2 regions of the Arthrobacter sp. 05N425 genome follow, and region 1 is predicted to be linked to the other one. Evidence: predicted binding sites of a transcription regulator. Region 1 holds the regulator's gene; the other holds the start of a gene.
The links. The regulator HrcA, encoded in region 1, represses chaperone genes, less so after heat shock. The targets are predictions, from matches to a motif close to TTNGCACTCGNNNNNNNCGAGTGCNAA.
Positions count from the first base shown of each region.

Region 2: a site for HrcA is predicted at 3,010-3,036, ahead of groL (chaperonin GroEL). Genes of this name have one in related genera too.

Region 1 is NZ_JBFTMU010000001.1:350,089-359,251, forward strand. It holds gene AC1DGE_RS01600 (PhoH family protein) at 1-29, opposite strand, end outside; gene AC1DGE_RS01605 (GerMN domain-containing protein) at 347-1,282, shown strand; gene AC1DGE_RS01610 (16S rRNA (uracil(1498)-N(3))-methyltransferase) at 1,357-2,127, opposite strand; gene dnaJ (molecular chaperone DnaJ) at 2,130-3,257, opposite strand; gene hrcA (heat-inducible transcriptional repressor HrcA) at 3,338-4,351, opposite strand; gene AC1DGE_RS01625 (DUF3097 domain-containing protein) at 4,584-5,438, shown strand; gene AC1DGE_RS01630 (DUF4870 domain-containing protein) at 5,561-5,980, shown strand; gene hemW (radical SAM family heme chaperone HemW) at 6,050-7,288, opposite strand; gene lepA (translation elongation factor 4) at 7,291-9,144, opposite strand.
Region 2 is NZ_JBFTMU010000009.1:29,233-38,395, reverse strand. It holds gene AC1DGE_RS12660 (RNase H family protein) at 1-928, opposite strand, end outside; gene groL (chaperonin GroEL) at 1,187-2,824, opposite strand; gene AC1DGE_RS12650 (ABC transporter substrate-binding protein) at 3,122-4,348, opposite strand; gene AC1DGE_RS12645 (cold-shock protein) at 4,435-4,638, opposite strand; gene AC1DGE_RS12640 (LytR C-terminal domain-containing protein) at 4,812-5,459, opposite strand; gene AC1DGE_RS12635 (DUF3263 domain-containing protein) at 5,551-5,874, opposite strand; gene AC1DGE_RS12630 (uracil-DNA glycosylase) at 6,059-6,763, shown strand; gene AC1DGE_RS12625 (siderophore-interacting protein) at 6,790-7,629, shown strand; gene AC1DGE_RS12620 (threonine/serine exporter family protein) at 7,796-9,163, opposite strand, start outside.

The DNA of each region.
Region 1 (9,163 bases):
CGGGCCTTGCCGTTGGCTGCTTCAGTCATGGTGTTGGCCCGTGGGCCTCTGGTCCCCTCCAGTTCGGAAATGGTCTCGCCGCCTCGGCGCCGGCCGACGGCGTTCCGGGCCGTCCGCGCCGGGTTTCAGCGGGTCCTTCCATCTTACGCCAGCGCGGCCCGGTGCCGGAGCGGAGGGCATTAGGTATCAACTTCATATCGTCCTCATATCGTTCCCGTTGCAGTTCGCCGGACAGCGCGGAATCCCCACTGGAGCGCAGGCGCCTTGTGCAATGCTGGATTCGGCCCTGCCGGGCCCGCGGAGCGAGCAACACAGCGAAGGGACAGGGGCAATCAGCCAGCGTGGAGTGAACAAGACAGCAGCAGGGCGGCGTACGCGCCGCGGCTTGCTGCACCTTGTGCTGCCCGCTGCCCTGGCGCTGTCCGGCTGCGTGGCCACGCCCCAGCCGGGCATCACGAACTCCGACACGCCCTCCCACACGGTCCCCGGCCCGGCCGCCGGCGTCGCCACCACCAGCGCACCGCTGGAATCCACCCAGGCCTCCAACAAGGCTCCGGTCTACTGGATCGGGCGCAGCAACAACAACGTCTTTTTGTACCGCGAGTTCCGGGACGTGTCCGAAGAGGACAATCCGATCACCCGGGCGCTGCGGGTGATGATGTCGCAGAAGCCGCTGGACCCTGATTTCTTCACCCCGTGGCAGAACCCCAGGCTCCTGGCCACCTCGATTTCCGGAAAGAACGTGATCACGGTGGACGTGTCCGCCGATGCGTTCAACAGCAACGTCGACGCCGACATGGCCGAACGCGCGATCCAGCAGCTCGTCTACACGGCCACGGCCGCCGGTGCCAGCGCCGGGCTGACCGATACCGGGCAGCAGATCCAGGTCGTCATCCTCGTCGACGGGCACACCGACTACGTCGCCTTCAACCGGGTCCGGCTCGGTTCACCGACCTCGCGCAGCGCCGGAATGGTGGCGCCCGTGTGGATCATCGATCCGCAGGAGGGCACCGAGGTGGCTGACGGCGCGGTCAAGATTTCCGGCCGGAGCACGGTCCCGGGCGGCAAGCTTCGCTGGGAGATCCTGCGGGTCGACGGCGCCAGCAAGACGCCCTATCTGGACGGCAACATCACGGCCTCCGCCGATGCCTCGAAGCCCGGCCTGTTCAACCTCTCGTTGAACCTCGGTCCCGGTGAGTATGAGGTCCGCGTGTCGCAGGTCGATCCCGGCAGCAAGGTCCAGGACCTGAACGTAGATACCCGCGGGTTCACTGTCCGCTAAGGCATTCCGCTAAGGCAGGCACCCGGCGGACCCGCACGGGCGCGGCGCCTGGCCTGTCCTACTACTGCTTGCCCCTACCAACGTCCCAGGACGTCGCTGGCCAGCACCGTAGCGGCGGGGCCGGCGGTGGAAGAACGCAGCACGTGGTGGCCCAGCAGGGCGGTGACGGCTCCCGCATCGCACAGCCGGGTGACCTCGCGGGGGCTGATGCCGCCCTCGGGGCCCACGATCAGGAGCACCTCGCGGGCCACACCGCCGTCGCCGGCCTGCTGGTGCCAGGCCTCCAGCACCTGCCGCAGGGGCCGAACCGCGTCCTCGTGCAGGATCACGGCCAGGTCCGCGGCGGCTACGGCCGCCTGCAGGCCGTTGCCGTCCACCGCGGCGCGGACCTCCGGAATCCAGGCGCGGCGTGCCTGCTTCGCGGCTGCCGTCACCACGGACTGCCATTTGGCGTGCGCCTTCGCCGCGCGTTCGGGTTTCCAGCGGACGATCGAGCGTTCGGCCTGCCAGGGCACGACGGCGTCAATCCCCAATTCGGTCGCGGTCTCAGCCGCCAGCTCGTCGCGGTCGCCCTTGGCCAGGGCCTGCACCAGCACCAGCCGAACGTCAGGCCTTGGCTCGGTCACGACCTCGCCGCACTCCACCGTCAGCTCCTGCGGCGCGGCGGCCGTCACGGTGCCGGTGATCCGCTTGCCGGCGCCGTCGGCGATGTCCACCGGCTCCCCCACGGCCAGGCGCTTGACCGTCACCGCGTGGCGCGCCTCGGCGCCTTCGAGGACGAACGTCGCGCCGGGGACCAGCTGGTCCAGGGTGCCTGCGGGGGTGAAAAAGACCGGGTTGCTCACCGCTACAGGTTACCGAGCCGGTCCCGCAGCTTCGCGAAGACACCGCCGCTGGCGGCAAGCTTCCCTTCGGTGAACTGCTCGCCGCGGAGTTTGGCGAGCTGGCGCAGCAGGTCTTCCTGGGCGGCGTCGAGCTTCGCGGGGGTATCCACCTGCAGGTGGACCTTGAGGTCTCCGCGGCCGTAGCCGCGCAGGTGCGTCACGCCCAGGCCACGGAGCGTGATGACCTCGCCGGACTGGGTGCCGGCCTTGACGTCGATTTCCTGTTGACCGTCAAAGGTCTCAAGGGTCAGCTCTGTGCCGAGCGCGGCCGCCGTCATCGGGATGTTCAGGCTAGCGTGCAGGTCGTCGCCTTCGCGCACGTAGGTGGGGTCGTTGTTGACCCGGATCTCGACGTACAGGTCACCGGACGGGCCGCCGGCAGGACCGGCCTCACCCTGGCCGGAGAGCTGGATGCGGGTGCCGGTAGCGACGCCGGCGGGAACCTTGACGGTAAGCGAGCGGCGGCTGCGGATGCGGCCCTGGCCGGCGCATTCGTTGCAGGGATCCTTGATCACCGTGCCGAAGCCCTCGCAGCTGCCGCAGGGGGCAGTGGTCATGACCTGGCCGAGGATGGAACGCACGGCGCGCTGGACCTGGCCGCTGCCGCCGCAAATGTCGCAGCGCTCGGGGTGGCTGCCTTCGCGGCAGCAGGAACCCTCACAGGTGGGGCAGGTGACGGCGGTGTCCACTTCGAGCTTCTTGTTGACCCCGAAGACGGCGTCGCGCAGGTCGATCCGGACGCTGATCAGGGCGTCCTGGCCGCGCCGCACCCGGGAGGCGGGGCCGCCCTGGCTGCCGGCGCCGCCGAAGAAGGTTTCGAAGATGTCCTGGAAGGCGAAGCCCTGGCCGGCGTAGCCGCCGCCGAAGCCGTTGTCGTTCCCGTTCTCGTTGCCCGTCGTGTCGTAGACCCGGCGCTTTTGCGGGTCGGAAAGCACCTCGTAGGCATGGGTGACCGCCTTGAAGCGCTCGGAAGCGTCATCACCGGGGTTCACATCCGGGTGCAGGGTCCGCGCAAGCTTGCGGTAGGCCTTCTTGATCTCTTCCCCCGTGGCTTCACGGGAGACTCCAAGAACGTCATAGTGGCTGCTCAAAGTCTGTATCTCTTCCTTTTTGTACTGCCAGTGGGGCACTGCCTGTAGTTGGCAAGAAGTCCGGTTCCGGATCCGGCCCGTCAGGGCCCGAGGATCCGCGAAAGGTAGCGGGCCACCGCACGGACGGCGGCCATGGTGGTGGGGTAGTCCATCCGGGTGGGGCCAAGGACTCCGACCTTGGCCGTGGCGTCCGGTCCGTAGCCGGTGGCCACCACGGACGCTTCGGACAGGCCGTCGTAGGGGTTCTCCCGGCCGATGCTTACCGTGACGCCGCGCGGGTCCTCCGCCATGTCGCTGAGCAGGCGCAGCATCACCACCTGCTCTTCAAGCGCTTCGAGCACGGGTCCGATGCTCAGCGGGAAATCCACATTGGACCTGGCCAGGTTGGCGGTCCCGGCCATGACCATCCGTTCCTCGCGGCTGCTCGCGGCAAGCGATTCAAGCCCGCGGGCCAGGGCCTGGGCGGGTCCCCGCCGCACCGGCGGACAGCTGTCCACCACGGCCTGCAGCGACTGGGGCAGCAAGCTCAACGGGGTGCCGGAGAGCCTGGCCAGGAACAGGGTGCGGAGTTCGGCGAGGGCGTCGTCGCCGAAGTCCTGGCCGACGTCGATCACCCGCTGTTCCACCTTGCCCGTATCCGCGATCAGGACCGTGAGTACCTTGCGCGGCGCCAGGAGCACGAATTCGATGTGCCGGACGCGGGCCCGGCTCAACAGCGGGTACTGCACGACGGCGACCTGGTTCGTCAGCTGCGATAGCAGCCGCACTGTCCGGTCCAGCACGTCGTCGAGGTCATCGGACCCCTCGAGCAGCGCCTGGATGGCGCGGCGCTCCGCCGGAGAGAGGGGTTTGACGGCCGAAATCTGGTCCACGAACAGGCGGTAGCCCTTGTCCGTGGGAATCCGGCCGGCGCTGGTATGCGGCGCCGTGATCAGGCCCTCGTCTTCCAGGGCGGCCATGTCATTGCGGATCGTGGCGCTGGACACGCCCAGATGGTGCCGTTCCACCAGGGCCTTGGATCCTACCGGCTCGCGGGAATGGACGTAGTCCTCCACGATGGCGCGCAGCACTTCGAGTTTGCGTGGCTCGCTCACTCTCCACCTCCAATCGACCCGTATCGGTTCGCCGGTGCCGCCGCGCGTGCAGGAACACCCGGGGTTAGCACTCGACATGCCTAAGTGCTAACCAGTCTAATATGAGTCGCGCCGTTGTTAGCATTGGATTCGCTGCGGGCGTGAGCCCCGGGACTGGTGTTTCCCGGCACACCACAGGCCGCGCCGCCGTTCTGTCCCCCGTAATTCCCGAGTGCAAAGCAGTGTGTAGCAGATGTCGTACCAGAATTGGGGCCCGCAGGATCTCTCCGCGCCCGCCAAGGCCCAGCTGCCCGAGATCCCGGTGGAGCGCGGCATGGTGCTGGAGGACGTGCAGTCCGGCTGGGTGGGCGCCGTAACCCGGGTGGAGAAGTCCGGCGGCATGCACGTCGTGGCCCTCGAGGACCGGCGCGGCAAGTCCCGATCCTTCCGCCTCGGCTTCGGCTTCCTGCTCGAGGGCCAGCCCATCCGGCTGATGCCGCCCGCCCCGCGGGTTCCCGCGGCGGGTGCCGGAGTCGGCGCGCGCACCGCCTCCGGTTCGGTCCGGGTGGAGGGACAGCGTGCCCAGGTCGCGAAGGCCAGCCGGATCTGGGTGGAAGGCAAGCACGACGCCGAACTCGTCGAGAAAGTCTGGGGTGACGACCTCCGCGTCGAGGGCATCGTGGTCGAGCCGCTGCACGGCATCGACGACCTCGCTGCCGCCGTGAAGGAGTTCCGGCCCGGCCCCGGCCGTCGCCTCGGCGTCCTGGTGGACCACGTTGTTCCAGACTCGAAGGAGTCGCGAATCGCCGACGCGGTGATGGCCTCCCCGGGCGCGGCCGGCAACGTGCTGATCGTCGGGCACCCGTACGTCGACGTCTGGCAGGCCATCCGCCCTGCCGCCCTGGGCATTGAGCGGTGGCCGGTGATTCCGCGCGGGGTGGACTGGAAGACCGGCATCCTGACGGCCTTCGGCTGGCCGCACAGCACCAAGGAGGACATCGGCCTGGGCTGGCAGAAACTCCTCGGCGCGGTCCGCAGCTACGCGGACCTGGAGCCCTCCCTGCTGGGCCGGGTCGAAGAGGTCATCGACTTCCTCACGGTGCCGTAGCCGCCTCCTCGTGCTTTAGTTCGCGGTCCGAGCAAGTATTCTTGGTAGGGCGGCCGCTGCATTCTGTTGCGGCCGCGGCTCGTACAGGTACCTACGCTCCACCGCAATCCAAAGGACGAAACGTGGCAGAAGACGCACGCGAACACACGGATCACCAGGCCGGCCATGGCCAGTCGCAGTACCATGGCGTTCCCGCAAATGCTCTGCCGTTGACGGCAAGCGAGGACCGGCAATGGGCCACCCTGGCGCACTTTGGCGGCATTCTGGGTTGCATTCCCGCGCTGCTGATCTACCTGATCTTCAAGGACCGCGGCCCGTTCACGGCGCAGGAGTCGAAGGAGGCGCTGAACTTTACGCTTCCGCCCACCATCGCTGCGGTGGTAGCCAATCTGCTGGTCTTCGTCCCGGTGGTGGGCAACCTGTTCGCAGTCCTGGCGACCGCCATCTGGATTGCCCTCGCCTGCTTCTCGGTGGCCGCCGGCATCCACGTCAACCGCGGCCAGCCGCACCGCTACGAGTACAACCTCCGCTGGATCAAGTAGCGCGAACGGACATTTCCGGCCCGCGCGCCCAACGCGATCGGACACTTCCGGCCCGCATGGGCTGACTACCTAGTCCGGGAGGATCCGGCGGACCACGGCGTCGGCTAGGAGCCGGCCCTTGAGCGTGAGCACCAGCCGGCCCTTGAACGCTTCCGCAGGCTCAACGAGCCCGTCGGCGATCAGTCCGGCGACCGCGTGCCGTCCGGTATCCCCCAGCCCGCCCAGACTCGGGATTTCCAGGCCGGTGACCAGCCTGGCTTCGAGCATGACGCGCTCCACGTTGCGGGTCTCGGCGTCGAGAGTCTCCCGCCCGGCCGCGGGCGAGACGCCTGCCGCGAGCCTACCGGCGTAGGCCGTGGGGTGCTTGACGTTCCACCAGCGGACCCCGCCGACGTGCGAATGCGCTCCGGGGCCGATGCCCCACCAGTCATCCCCGCGCCAGTAGGCCAGGTTATGGCGACAGGCCTGGTCCGGCGTGCGCGCCCAGTTGCTTACTTCATACCAGCCCAGCCCGGCCGCGGAGATCAGTTCATCGGCCAGTTCGTATTTGGCGGCATGGTCGTCGTCGTCGATCCCCGGAACCTCGCCGCGCCGGATCTGGGCGGCGAGTTTCGTGCCCTCCTCGACGATCAGCGCGTAGGCGCTGATGTGGTCCGGGCCGTAGGACAGTGCGGTCTCCAGGGAGGAGCGCCAGTCCTCCAGCGACTCCCCCGGGGTGCCGTAGATCAGGTCCAGGCTGACCGCGAGGCCCGCCTCACGCGCCCACTGGACCACCTGCGGCACACGGCTGGGCGTGTGGGTGCGGTCGAGGACCTTGAGCACGTGGGGCACCGCGGACTGCATGCCGAAGGAGACCCGGGTGAAGCCGGCGTCGGCGAGCAATTGCAGGGATTCGGGCGTGACCGAATCCGGGTTGGCTTCCGTGGTGACCTCGGCGCCGGGCTCGAGGCCCCAGGTGTCGATCGCGGCGGCCAGGATGCGGGCCAGGTCCCCGGCCGGGAGAAGCGTGGGGGTGCCGCCGCCGAAGAACACCGTGCTGAGCCGGCGCTCCGGGAGGCCGGAGGCTTTCAACGCCCGCCCGGCGAAGTCCACTTCCGCGACGGCGGTGTCCGCGTAGGCGTCCTGCGAGGCGCCGCCGCCGAGTTCCGTGGCGGTGTACGTGTTGAAGTCGCAGTAGCCGCAGCGCACGGCGCAGAACGGAATGTGGACGTAGAGCCCGAAGGCCCGGTCCGCGGCGCCCTCCAGCGCCTGGCCGGGCAGCAGCCCGTCCGACGGCGCGGGGTCACCGAGGGGAAGCGCACTTGGCATGGCTACTTCTTGGCCTTGTCCTTGGACTCGTCCGTGGTGAGTGCGGCGATGAAGGCCTCCTGCGGGACCTCGACGCGGCCCACCATCTTCATGCGCTTCTTGCCTTCCTTCTGCTTCTCCAGCAGCTTGCGCTTTCGGGTGATGTCGCCGCCGTAGCACTTGGCCAGGACGTCCTTGCGGATGGCCCGGATGCTTTCGCGGGCGATGATCCGGGAGCCGATGGCAGCCTGGATCGGCACCTCGAACTGCTGCCGCGGGATGAGTTCGCGCAGCTTGCCGGTCATCATTACACCGTAGGCATAGGCCTTGTCGCGGTGGGTGATGGCGCTGAAGGCGTCGACCTGTTCGCCCTGGAGCATGATGTCCACCTTGACCAGATCGGCGACCTGGTCGCCATCGGCCTTCCAGTCCAGCGAGCCGTAGCCGCGGGTCTTGGACTTCAGGATGTCGAAGAAGTCGAAGACGATTTCGGCCAGCGGCAGGCGGTAGCGGATCTCCACCCGGTCCTCGGAGAGGTAGTCCATGCCGCCCATGACGCCGCGGCGGCTCTGGCACAGCTCCATAATGGCGCCGACGAACTCGTTGGGCGCCAGAATCGTGGCGGAGACCATCGGCTCGCGGACCTCGGAGACCTTACCGGTGGGGTATTCGCTGGGGTTGGTCACGTGGACGACCTTCTTGTCCTCCAGCGTCACCTCGTACTCCACGTTCGGGGCGGTGGAGATCAGGTCCAGCTTGTACTCCCGTTCGAGCCGCTCGCGGGTGATTTCCAGGTGCAGCAGGCCCAGGAAGCCGACGCGGAAGCCGAAGCCCAGCGCGGCGGACGTCTCCGGCTCGTAGACCAGGGCGGCGTCGTTGAGCATCAGCTTCTCCAGCGCGTCACGGAGCACCGGGTAGTCGGTGCCGTCCAGCGGATAGAGGCCGGAGAACACCATCGGCTTGGCGTCGGCGTAGCCGGGCAGGGAGTCGGTGGCGGGCTTAGCCAGGTTGGTCACGGTGTCGCCGACCTTGGACTGGCGGACGTCCTTCACGCCGGTGATCAGGTAGCCGACCTCGCCGACGCCCAGGCCCTTGGACGGGGTGGGCTCCGGGGAGCTCACGCCGATTTCGAGCAGTTCGTGGGTGGCGCGGGTGGACATCATCTGGATGCGCTCACGCGGGTGCAGCATGCCGTCCACCACGCGGACGTACGTGACGACGCCGCGGTAGGTGTCGTAGACGGAGTCGAAGATCATTGCCCGGGCGGGGGCGTTCGGGTCGCCCACCGGGGCGGGGAGATCGCGGACGATCTTGTCCAGCAGGACTTCGACGCCGGCGCCGGTCTTGCCGGAGACGCGCAGCACCTCGTCCGGGTCGCCGCCAATCAGGTTGGCCAGCTCCTCGGCATACTTCTCCGGCTGCGCCGCGGGCAGGTCGATCTTGTTCAGGACCGGGATGATCGTGAGGTTGTTCTCCATCGCCAGGTAGAGGTTGGCGAGGGTCTGCGCCTCAATGCCCTGGGCGGCGTCCACGAGCAGCACGGCGCCCTCGCAGGCGGCGAGTGACCGGGAGACTTCATAGGTGAAGTCGACGTGGCCGGGAGTGTCGATCATGTTCAGCGCGTAGCTGGTGCCGTCCAGCTCCCATGGCATCCGGACGGCCTGGGACTTAATGGTGATGCCGCGTTCGCGCTCGATGTCCATCCGGTCCAGGTACTGGGCCTTCATGTCGCGGGACTGGACGACTCCGGTGTACTGGAGCATCCGGTCGGCCAGCGTGGACTTGCCGTGGTCAATATGCGCAATGATGCAGAAGTTCCGGATGAGGGCCGGATCTGTTGCGGCAGGCACCGGGGCGGTGCGGGCCATGGGAGACACGCAGGGTCCTTACTGTTGG
Region 2 (9,163 bases), on a different contig from region 1:
GCACGGCGCCCTCACTGAGGCGGTCCGCGGCCAGAAGCTCCAGCTCGGCGGGCACACCGGGATCATCCTCGAGGGCCATCATCGTCTCGTCGCGGGTCCAGAGCCGTCCGGAACTGCCGATCTCGGTAAAGTCCGGGTGCAGCAGCACTCCTGTGCGCCCCAGATCCGAGCGCGTCTCGGGGAGCAGCAGCTCTCGCTCCAGCGCCTCGACGATTGCCTCCGGGCTCTGCTCCGGGCCGGCCGCCGCAACGCGGGATTCCTCCTCCAGTTCGCTGAAGAGATCCGGCTCAGCGAAAAGGCTGGATTCGCCGAACAGCGTCGGCTCAGCGATCAGTTCCCGCGTTCCGGCGTGAGCGGACGATGCCTGCCGGGACTGCGCCGGGGCTGAGGCCGGGGCCGGCGCGGCCGAAGCCTGCTGCGCGGCGGGGGCAGTCTGCACGCCGGTGGCGGCAACGTCTCCGGCTCGGACGAAGCCGGGGCCCTGCCGGGCCGCGACGCCCTGCTGGTAGGCGGTGGCGGCGGCCCTGGCGCGGTCATCCGCGGCCTCGTTGAGGTCGTGGCCGGCGTGTCCGCGGACCCATTCGAAGGTGTACTTGCGTCCGGTGAGCGCCTGATCGATCTCCTTGAGCAGCTCAACGTTGAGCACCGGCTTGCCGTCGGACTTCCGCCAGCCTTTACGCTTCCAGCCGGGCATCCACTTGGTCACCGAGTTGATGACGTACTGGCTGTCGCACAGAATGTGCAGGTCCTCGCCCGGAAGGTGCGCCGTGGCCCGGAAGAGGTCCAGGACGGCCATCAGCTCCCCCTGGTTGTTGGTCCCGTGCGGCCACCCGCCGGCCCGCCAGCAGTCGTCGTTCACGTACCAGGCCCATCCGGCCGGGCCGGGATTTCCTAAAGCCGAACCGTCGGCCGCTGCTGTAATCGTCACTGCACCATCCTGCCAGACCTCCGCCGCCCGACGCTCCCGCACCACCGGCACTGGCACCGGCGCCGACACCGGGCAAGGGCACCCCACCAACCGAGAGAACGTCCGGCCGACCACCGCACCACCTGAGGGGCGGTGCCCCGGGGCGGGAGGGTTTGACGCCGACGGCGGCCCCACCAGTGGTGGGACCGCCGTCGTCGAACGTGCCGTCGCTGACGGAGAACCGTCAGTTCAGGCGTTCAGGGCTTGGTAGCCGGGTGGTTAGAAACCGCCCATGCCGCCCATGCCGCCCATGTCGTCGCCGCCGCCCATGGCCGGGGAGTTCTTCTCCGGCTTGTCGGCCACAACGGCCTCGGTGGTGAGGAACAGGCCGGCGATGGAAGCCGCGTTCTGCAGGGCCGAGCGGGTGACCTTGACCGGGTCGTTGATGCCGGCAGCGAGCAGGTCGACGTACTCGCCGGTTGCTGCGTTCAGGCCGTGGCCCGCGGGCAGGCCGCGGACCTTGTCCACCACAACGCCGGGCTCGAGGCCGGCGTTGAAGGCGATCTGCTTCAGCGGGGCGTCGATGGCTACGCGCACGATGTTCGCGCCGGTTGCCTCGTCACCTTCGAGCTGCAGGTTGGCGAACGCCTTGGCGCCGGCCTGGATCAGGGCCACGCCACCGCCGGCGACGATGCCCTCTTCGACAGCAGCCTTGGCGTTGCGGACAGCGTCCTCGATGCGGTGCTTGCGTTCCTTGAGCTCAACCTCGGTTGCGGCACCGGCCTTGATGACTGCAACGCCGCCGGCCAGCTTGGCCAGGCGTTCCTGCAGCTTCTCGCGGTCGTAGTCGGAATCGGAGTTCTCGATCTCGGCGCGGATCTGGGACACACGGCCGGCGATCTGGTCGGCGTCGCCGGCACCTTCGACGATGGTGGTCTCGTCCTTGGTGACAACAACCTTGCGTGCCTTGCCCAGCAGTTCGAGGCCGGCGGTCTCAAGCTTGAGGCCGACTTCCTCGGAGATGACCTGGCCGCCGGTGAGGATGGCGATGTCGGCCAGCTGTGCCTTACGGCGGTCACCGAAGCCCGGAGCCTTGACGGCGACGGACTTGAAGGTGCCGCGGATCTTGTTCACGATCAGGGTGGCCAGGGCCTCGCCCTCGATGTCCTCGGCGATGATCAGCAGCGGCTTGTTGGACTGCATGACCTTTTCGAGGACTGCAACCAGTTCCTTGACGTTGGAGATCTTGGAGTTGACGATCAGGATGTACGGATCCTCGAGGACCGTTTCCTGACGCTCGGCGTCGGTGACGAAGTAGGCCGAGATGTAGCCCTTGTCGAAACGCATGCCCTCAGTGAGCTCCAGCTCGAGGCCGAAGGTGTTCGACTCCTCGACGGTGATGACGCCTTCCTTGCCGACCTTGTCCAGGGCTTCGGCAATCAGGGCGCCAATTTCGTTGTCACCGGCGGAGATGGACGCGGTGGCGGCGATCTCTTCCTTGGTTTCGATTTCCTTGGCAGAAGCCAGGAGCTCGCGGGTGACCGCTTCAACAGCCTTCTCGATGCCGCGCTTGAGGGACAGCGGGTCAGCGCCGGCCGCGACGTTGCGCAGGCCTTCCTTGACGAGGGCCTGGGCCAGCACGGTTGCCGTGGTGGTACCGTCACCGGCGACGTCGTCAGTCTTCTTGGCAACTTCCTTGACCAGCTCGGCGCCGATCTTCTCGTAAGGGTCGTCCAGCTCGATCTCCTTGGCGATGGAGACACCATCGTTGGTGATCGTGGGGGCGCCCCACTTCTTTTCGAGGACGACGTTGCGTCCACGCGGGCCGAGGGTGACCTTGACGGCGTCGGCGAGGATGTTCAGGCCCCGCTCAAGACCGCGGCGTGCCTCTTCATCAAATGCAATGATCTTGGCCATAACGGCAGTAGTCCTTTCGGGACAGTCGTTAAGAATGAACCTTGCGCTGCGGTGCCCGCGACGGACGATTCCAACCCGGCAGCCTCTGTACGCCGCCGGGCCGGGGATCTCACCCCAGCCAGGTATTTCTCTCGCTCCCGGTCCGTCCGCCGCCTCCACGCGACCGGCCGAACCGGGGCGTCGAGTTAGCAGTCAATACGCGGGAGTGCTAACTCCATAATTAGCACTCCCCCGGGGAGAGTGCAAGCAGTGGTGAGGTCAGGGTGCGCCCCGCCGGGCGCTCTTCGCTAGGAGCGATCAGGAGCCGGCGCTGCGGGCCGTTTCGCTGCCGGTCATCTCGGCGTTGTTGTCCGGGCCATAGCTGTAGACCATGTAGGCGGCGGCGGTGACGTCGCCGTTGCTGTCGAAGTTGATCGGGCCGGAGGCGCCGTCGTAGTCGGGGCGCTTGCCGGCGCGGAGCGCGGCCACGCATTCCTGGTAGGACTTGCAGGCCGCGGCTTCCCCGGACGGGGCCCCGGTGCCGGCAGCCGTTCCGCCGGACACTGCGACCAGCTTCGAGGCGATGGAGGTCCCAGCGTCGTCCTCCGCCGCGGCGGCGGCGAGGGCGGCGAGGTTGACGGCGTCGTACGTCTCGGCGGCAAACGCCATGTCCTTCAGGCCCGGGTCGACGGCCACGAGTTCCGCCTGGAAGTGCGCGGAGGGGAACGTGCCCGGCAGGACCCCGCGGGCGCCGTCCAGCGCCTTGGAGCCAAGGCCGTCGCCGTACTGGTTTACGGCCCCGTCGCTGAGGATGAGCTTCTTTCCGGACAGTCCCGCGTTGTTGAGCTCGGCGATGGCGCCCTGGGCACCGTCCCGGGCCACCAGCACGACGGCGTCCGGCGAGGCAGCCTTGGCCGCCGCGGCCGCCTGTTGCGCCTGACCGGCCTTGAATTCAGCGTCGACGGAGGTGCCCAGGCCCGCGGCCTTCGCGGCCGCCGAGACGGCCACGGAGACGTCCTTGCCGTAGTCGCCTTCCTCGTGCACCACGGCAAGGGTCTTGGCGCCGCCGTCCTGGGCGAGCTTGACCAGGACCGAGGCCTGCGCGATGTCGGCGGCCGCGGTCCGGAAGTAGTAGCCGCCGCTCTTGTACGAGCTGAGTCCCGGCGCGGTGTTGGCCGGTGAAATGAGGGCGACTTTGGCGCGGGAGAGGACGTCGATGGCGCCGGCGGCGCGGCTGGAGTCGGTGGGCCCGATCACGACGTCGGCCTTGGCCGCCACCAGGTCCTTGGCCTGGGCCGCGGTGTCCGTACCGATGGACTCCGGCAGCAGTTCCACGGGCTTGCCCTTGTGGCCGCCCGCCGCGTTGATTTCCTTGACCGCCAGCTTCGCCGCCGCCAGTTGGGGCGGATTGAGGAAGTCCTGCCGGCCGGTGTTGTCCAGGATCAGGCCGATCCGCAGCGTTCCGTCGCCGCTCGCCTCCGCGGCATCCACCCGGGCATTGCCGGTGGGACCGGCGCAGGCGGCCAGCGCCACGGCTGCGGCCACGCCGGCGGCCGCTGCACGGCTGAACCGCCGGAGCTTGCGCCGGCGGCCATCGCTCTTCGGGGCAGCTGCCGCAGCGGAGACTGCCACTAGGCGGGCCGGACGCTTTCGGCCTGCGGGCCCTTTTCGCCCTCGCCGACTTCCAGTTCCACCCGCTGGCCTTCAGCCAAAGCACGGTAGCCTTCGCCCGCGATCGCGGACCAGTGCACGAAGACGTCGGCCCCGGAGCTGTCGACGGTGATGAACCCGTAGCCCTTTTCGGCGTTGAACCACTTGACGGTCCCCAGTGCCATGTTCTCCACACTTTCAGCTAGCTTGCGAACGGCCCACCCCAATGTGCGCCGCGTTATGCGAAATGAAGTCCGCAGACACTCTACCCACAGCCTTCCACCGGTGCCCGGGCAGGGTCCCGGCCCGGCCGGGAATAGTTATTCAGGCGTAACCGAAGCCGGCGGCCAGCCTGGGGCTAATTGAAACCGGGGCCGAGGACGATGACCAGCGGCATCTGGAATTCCGCCGAATCCACCAGGGTGCCAATCCCGAGGAGGGAACCCAACTCTGCGGCGTTGGCCTTCTGCGCCGGGCCGTTGTAGAAGACGACCGAGGTCTGCTGGGGGGCGCCGCCCCAGTTGCCGAGCGGGCCCTGGACCCATCCGGCGGCGGAGATCCTGGAGCCGACGCGACCGGCCAAGCCCGGCGTCGTGGTGCCGTTGTAGATCGCCACGGGCTGGGTCTTGTCAAGCTTCTGGTCCCCGGACTGGTCCGCGGCGGCGCTCGGCGTTGCAGAAGCGGAGGGCTTGGAGCCCGCGGGGGCGAGGCTCCCGGTCGGCTGGCTGCTGGGGGACGGCTTCGAGCCGGCGGACGTTGTGGGTGCCTGCGACGCCGCGGCGTTGTTGCTGGCCTGGTCCGCGGTCATGGCCGAGCCACCGGCGGGACCAAAGCCCAGTTTGGGCAGCAGAAGGAAGGCGACGAGGCCGACTACCAGGGCCGCGGCGCCGGTGGCGAGGACGGGGCCCAGCCGGCGGGCACCGGGAGCGGCGACCGTCCGGTGGACACCCTGGCGCGTGGAGGCCTCCGGGACCCGATCAAATTCATCCCGTGCGTACTTGGTCATGGTAAAACGACGTCCTTGCTGATTTCTGGCTGATGGCCCGACGCCGGAATCCGCGCGAAATTCCGCGCTTCCGGCCGGACCTCACGTGCTCTTAAGCGTCCGAGCCCAAACGGCGTGCAGTGCGGGCACGTTGTCGTGACGTACGTAGTCTACGCAATCTCTTCACCAGCATGGGATCGTGGGCCAGCGCCGCCTCGGTGTCGATCAGGGCGTTGAGGATCTGGTAGTAGTGCGTGGCGGAGAGGTCAAAGAGTTCCCGGATGGCTTGTTCCTTGGCGCCGGCGTACTTCCACCACTGCCGCTCCAAGGCAAGCATCTGCTGCTCCCGGCTGCTCAACGGCGAGTCTTCGGAGACTGCCGCCAGCACGGCGTCGGCGTCATCCGCCGACAGGTACTCGGGTGCTGCTTCGGCCACTGCACACTCCCTGGCTCGTTCCGATAGGTCTCCCCCACATGTTACGGCCGAATAACAGGCTTGTCATTTAGCCGGCCCGGCCGGCTGCCCGGGCTCCTGCGAGAATGAAGCCGTGCCTGATTCATCTAATCCCGACGCGCTCTTCGAACTTGACCCCGCCGCAGAGGCGGTGGACCTCGCGGCGATGGCGCACCTCCCCTTGGACGGGCTGGTGGCGCCGGACTGGGCCGCGGCGCTGGCACCGGTCGAGGGACAGCTGCGGTCGGTCCTCGCGTTCCTCGCCGCCGAGACGGCCGACGGCCATGAGGTGCTGCCGGCGCCGTCGAACATCCTCCGGGCCTTCCGGCAGCCGCTCTCCGGCGTGCGGGTTCTGATTGTGGGCCAGGACCCCTACCCCACACCGGGTCACGCCGTCGGGCTGTCCTTCGCGGTGGATGGCGGCACCCGGCCGATCCCGCGCAGTCTCGCCAATATCTACAAGGAGCTCGACGCCGACCTCGGGCTGCCGCCCCGCGTCCACGGTGATCTCAGCCGGTGGGCGGAGCAGGGGGTGCTGCTGCTCAACCGAGTCCTAAGCGTCCGGGCCGGAGCAGCCGGTTCGCACCGGAACAAGGGCTGGGAGGCCGTCACGGCGGCCGCCATCAGGGCCGTCGCGCAGCGGCGCCGAGACGACGGCAGCCCCGCGCCGCTCGTGGTGGTCCTCTGGGGCAAGGACGCGGAGGGCGTGCGGCCGCTGCTGGGCTCGGCCGCCGTGATCGCCAGCGCCCACCCCAGCCCGCTCTCGGCCTCGCGCGGGTTCTTCGGCTCACGGCCCTTCAGCCGCGCCAATGACCTGCTCACCGCCCAGGGTGACGGCACCGTGGACTGGGAACTGCCGCCGCTGCCCTGACCCGGTTCTTGGCTAGGCTTAGCTCCATGACTTCCGTCCCCGCCACCACCACCGCCAACCGGAACTCCCGGCCGCAGACCAACCTCACGGTCCTGCGCCGCGAGCAGCTCTCGCCGCACATGGTCCGGATCGTCGCCGGCGGCCCGGGTTTCGCTGCCTTCGTCAACAACGGTTACGTGGACCGGTACGTCAAGATCGCGTTTCCGCAGCCGGGGGTCGACTATCCGCAGCCGCTGGATCTCTGGGCCATCCGGGAGTCCCACCCGCGGGAAGAGTGGCCGCACACCCGGACCTACACCGTCCGTTGGGTCGACGAGGCGGCGGGCGAGCTGGCGATCGACTTCGTCATCCACGGCGATGAGGGCCTGGCCGGGCCGTGGGCTGCCTCCGCACAGGCCGGGGACAGCCTTGTCTTCACCGGGCCGGGCGGGGGCTACAACCCTGACCCGGCGGCGGACTGGTACCTCTTCGCGGGCGACGAGTCCGCCCTGCCGGCGATCAGCGCCGCGATCGAGTCACTCCCCCGGGATGCCCGCGGTCTGGCCTTCCTGGAGGTGGACAGCGACGCCGACGTCCTGGCGATCGACGCCCCGCCCGGGGTGGAACTGCGCTGGCTGCTGCGCCGCGGGACTCCGGCCGGAAACGGGACCCTGCTGGTGGACGCCGTACGCGGCGCGCAGTGGCCCGAGGGCCGAGTGCAGGTCTTCGCGCACGGGGAGCGCGGCTACATGAAGGGCCTGCGCCCGGTGTTCTTTGCCGACCGTGGCCTCGAACGTGGCCAGGTCTCGCTCTCCGGGTATTGGGCCAGTGGCCGGGTAGAGGACGACTTCCAGGCCGAAAAGAAGCTGCCGATCGGCAAGATCTAGCCAGCCATCCCCGGCTGACGCGGGCTGGCGCCGCGGAGTTTCCCCACTTTTGCCGCCACGACGCCGGGACAGGCCGGCGCGGCGGGCTGACACGCCGTCGGAGCCCGGCGAAGGTGGGGAAACCCAGCGCACCAGGCCGGGGGCAGACGAGCCATCTCCGCCGTCGTTAGCGGCGGCGGGCGCGGCGCCGCTCGTTGCTGGCCAGGCTCCGGGTCAACGGCCGGGCGAGGGTGTCGCCGAGCACAATGCCGGCCGCGACGCCGAGCACGATTGCCCCGGCATTGAGCATCCCGCCGGCTCCCATCAGGATCTCGGACTCTTCGATCGTCAATACATACATGGAACGGAATATAGTCAGCCCCGGCAGCAGGATGAGCGCCGCGGGCACCGCCACGACCAGCTGCGGGGCCCCCATCCGGAGTGCGACCACGCGGGCCAGGAGGCCGATGACCACGGCGGCGAGGGCCGGGGCGAACCGGGGACCGATCCCGATGGCTGTTCCCCCGATCAGCACCAGATGACCCACGACGCCGACGGCCGCCGTCGGCAGCAACAGCTTCAGGGAGGTCTGCTCGGTGACGCCGATCGCGACGACCGCGATGGCCACCAGCGGCACCAGCACCCACAAAGGATACTTCGGCGGGAATGTTTCGGTGACGTCAATGGACTGCATCCCGGTCATCGCCCCCACCACAAAGCCGACGGCGATCCCGGAGACCAGCGCGCCGAAGGTCAGCATGGTGGACAGGAACCGGCCGGCCGCGGTCACCGGGAAGCCGTTGATGGCGTCCTGCACCGAGGAGACGAGCCGACCGGTGGGCAGCAGCAGGAGGATTCCGCCGACCACCACGATGGCGGGGGCGATCTGGATTCCCAGCGGGCTGCCGAAGCGCCAGAGCAGCAGGGCGATCAGGGTGACGACGAAGGAACAGGACGCCGTGATGAAGAAGTCCGGGGTGCGCCAGCGGCCCAGTTGCCGCGCCAGCAGGCTGATCAGCAGGTTGGACAGGAAGGCGATGCCGGACGCGGCCACCCCGCCGCCCAGCACGCCGACGAACACCGCGGAGAAGACGCCGAAGGCCACGGTGACCATCCAGCGCGGGAATGGCTTCGAGCTGTGCGTGATCTCTTCGAGCCGGCGCACCGCTTCCTCGCGGCCCACTCCGCCGGCCACGATGTCCGTGACCAACTGGTGGACCTGGGCGAGGCCGGCGTAGTTGTTGGTCCAGGACCGCACCACGCGCAGCAGCGTAATGGGTGTCTGGTCCTTCGGGGCATAGTTGATGGCCACCGACTGGTTGGTGATGTCCACCTCGATGTTCTTCAGCCCCAGCGCGGCGGTAATGGCGATGATGCTGGTTTCCACTTCGAGGGCACCGGCGCCGTAGCGGAACATCGATTCGGCCAGCTTGAGGGCAAAGTCGATGGTCTTGCGGGCGGAGGTGTCCACGCCTCCGACCTGGATCATCGGGTTGGCGTACGGGCTGCCGGCCAGCCGGTCGACGATGCTCAGCGGTGCCGTCGGCGGGTTCTC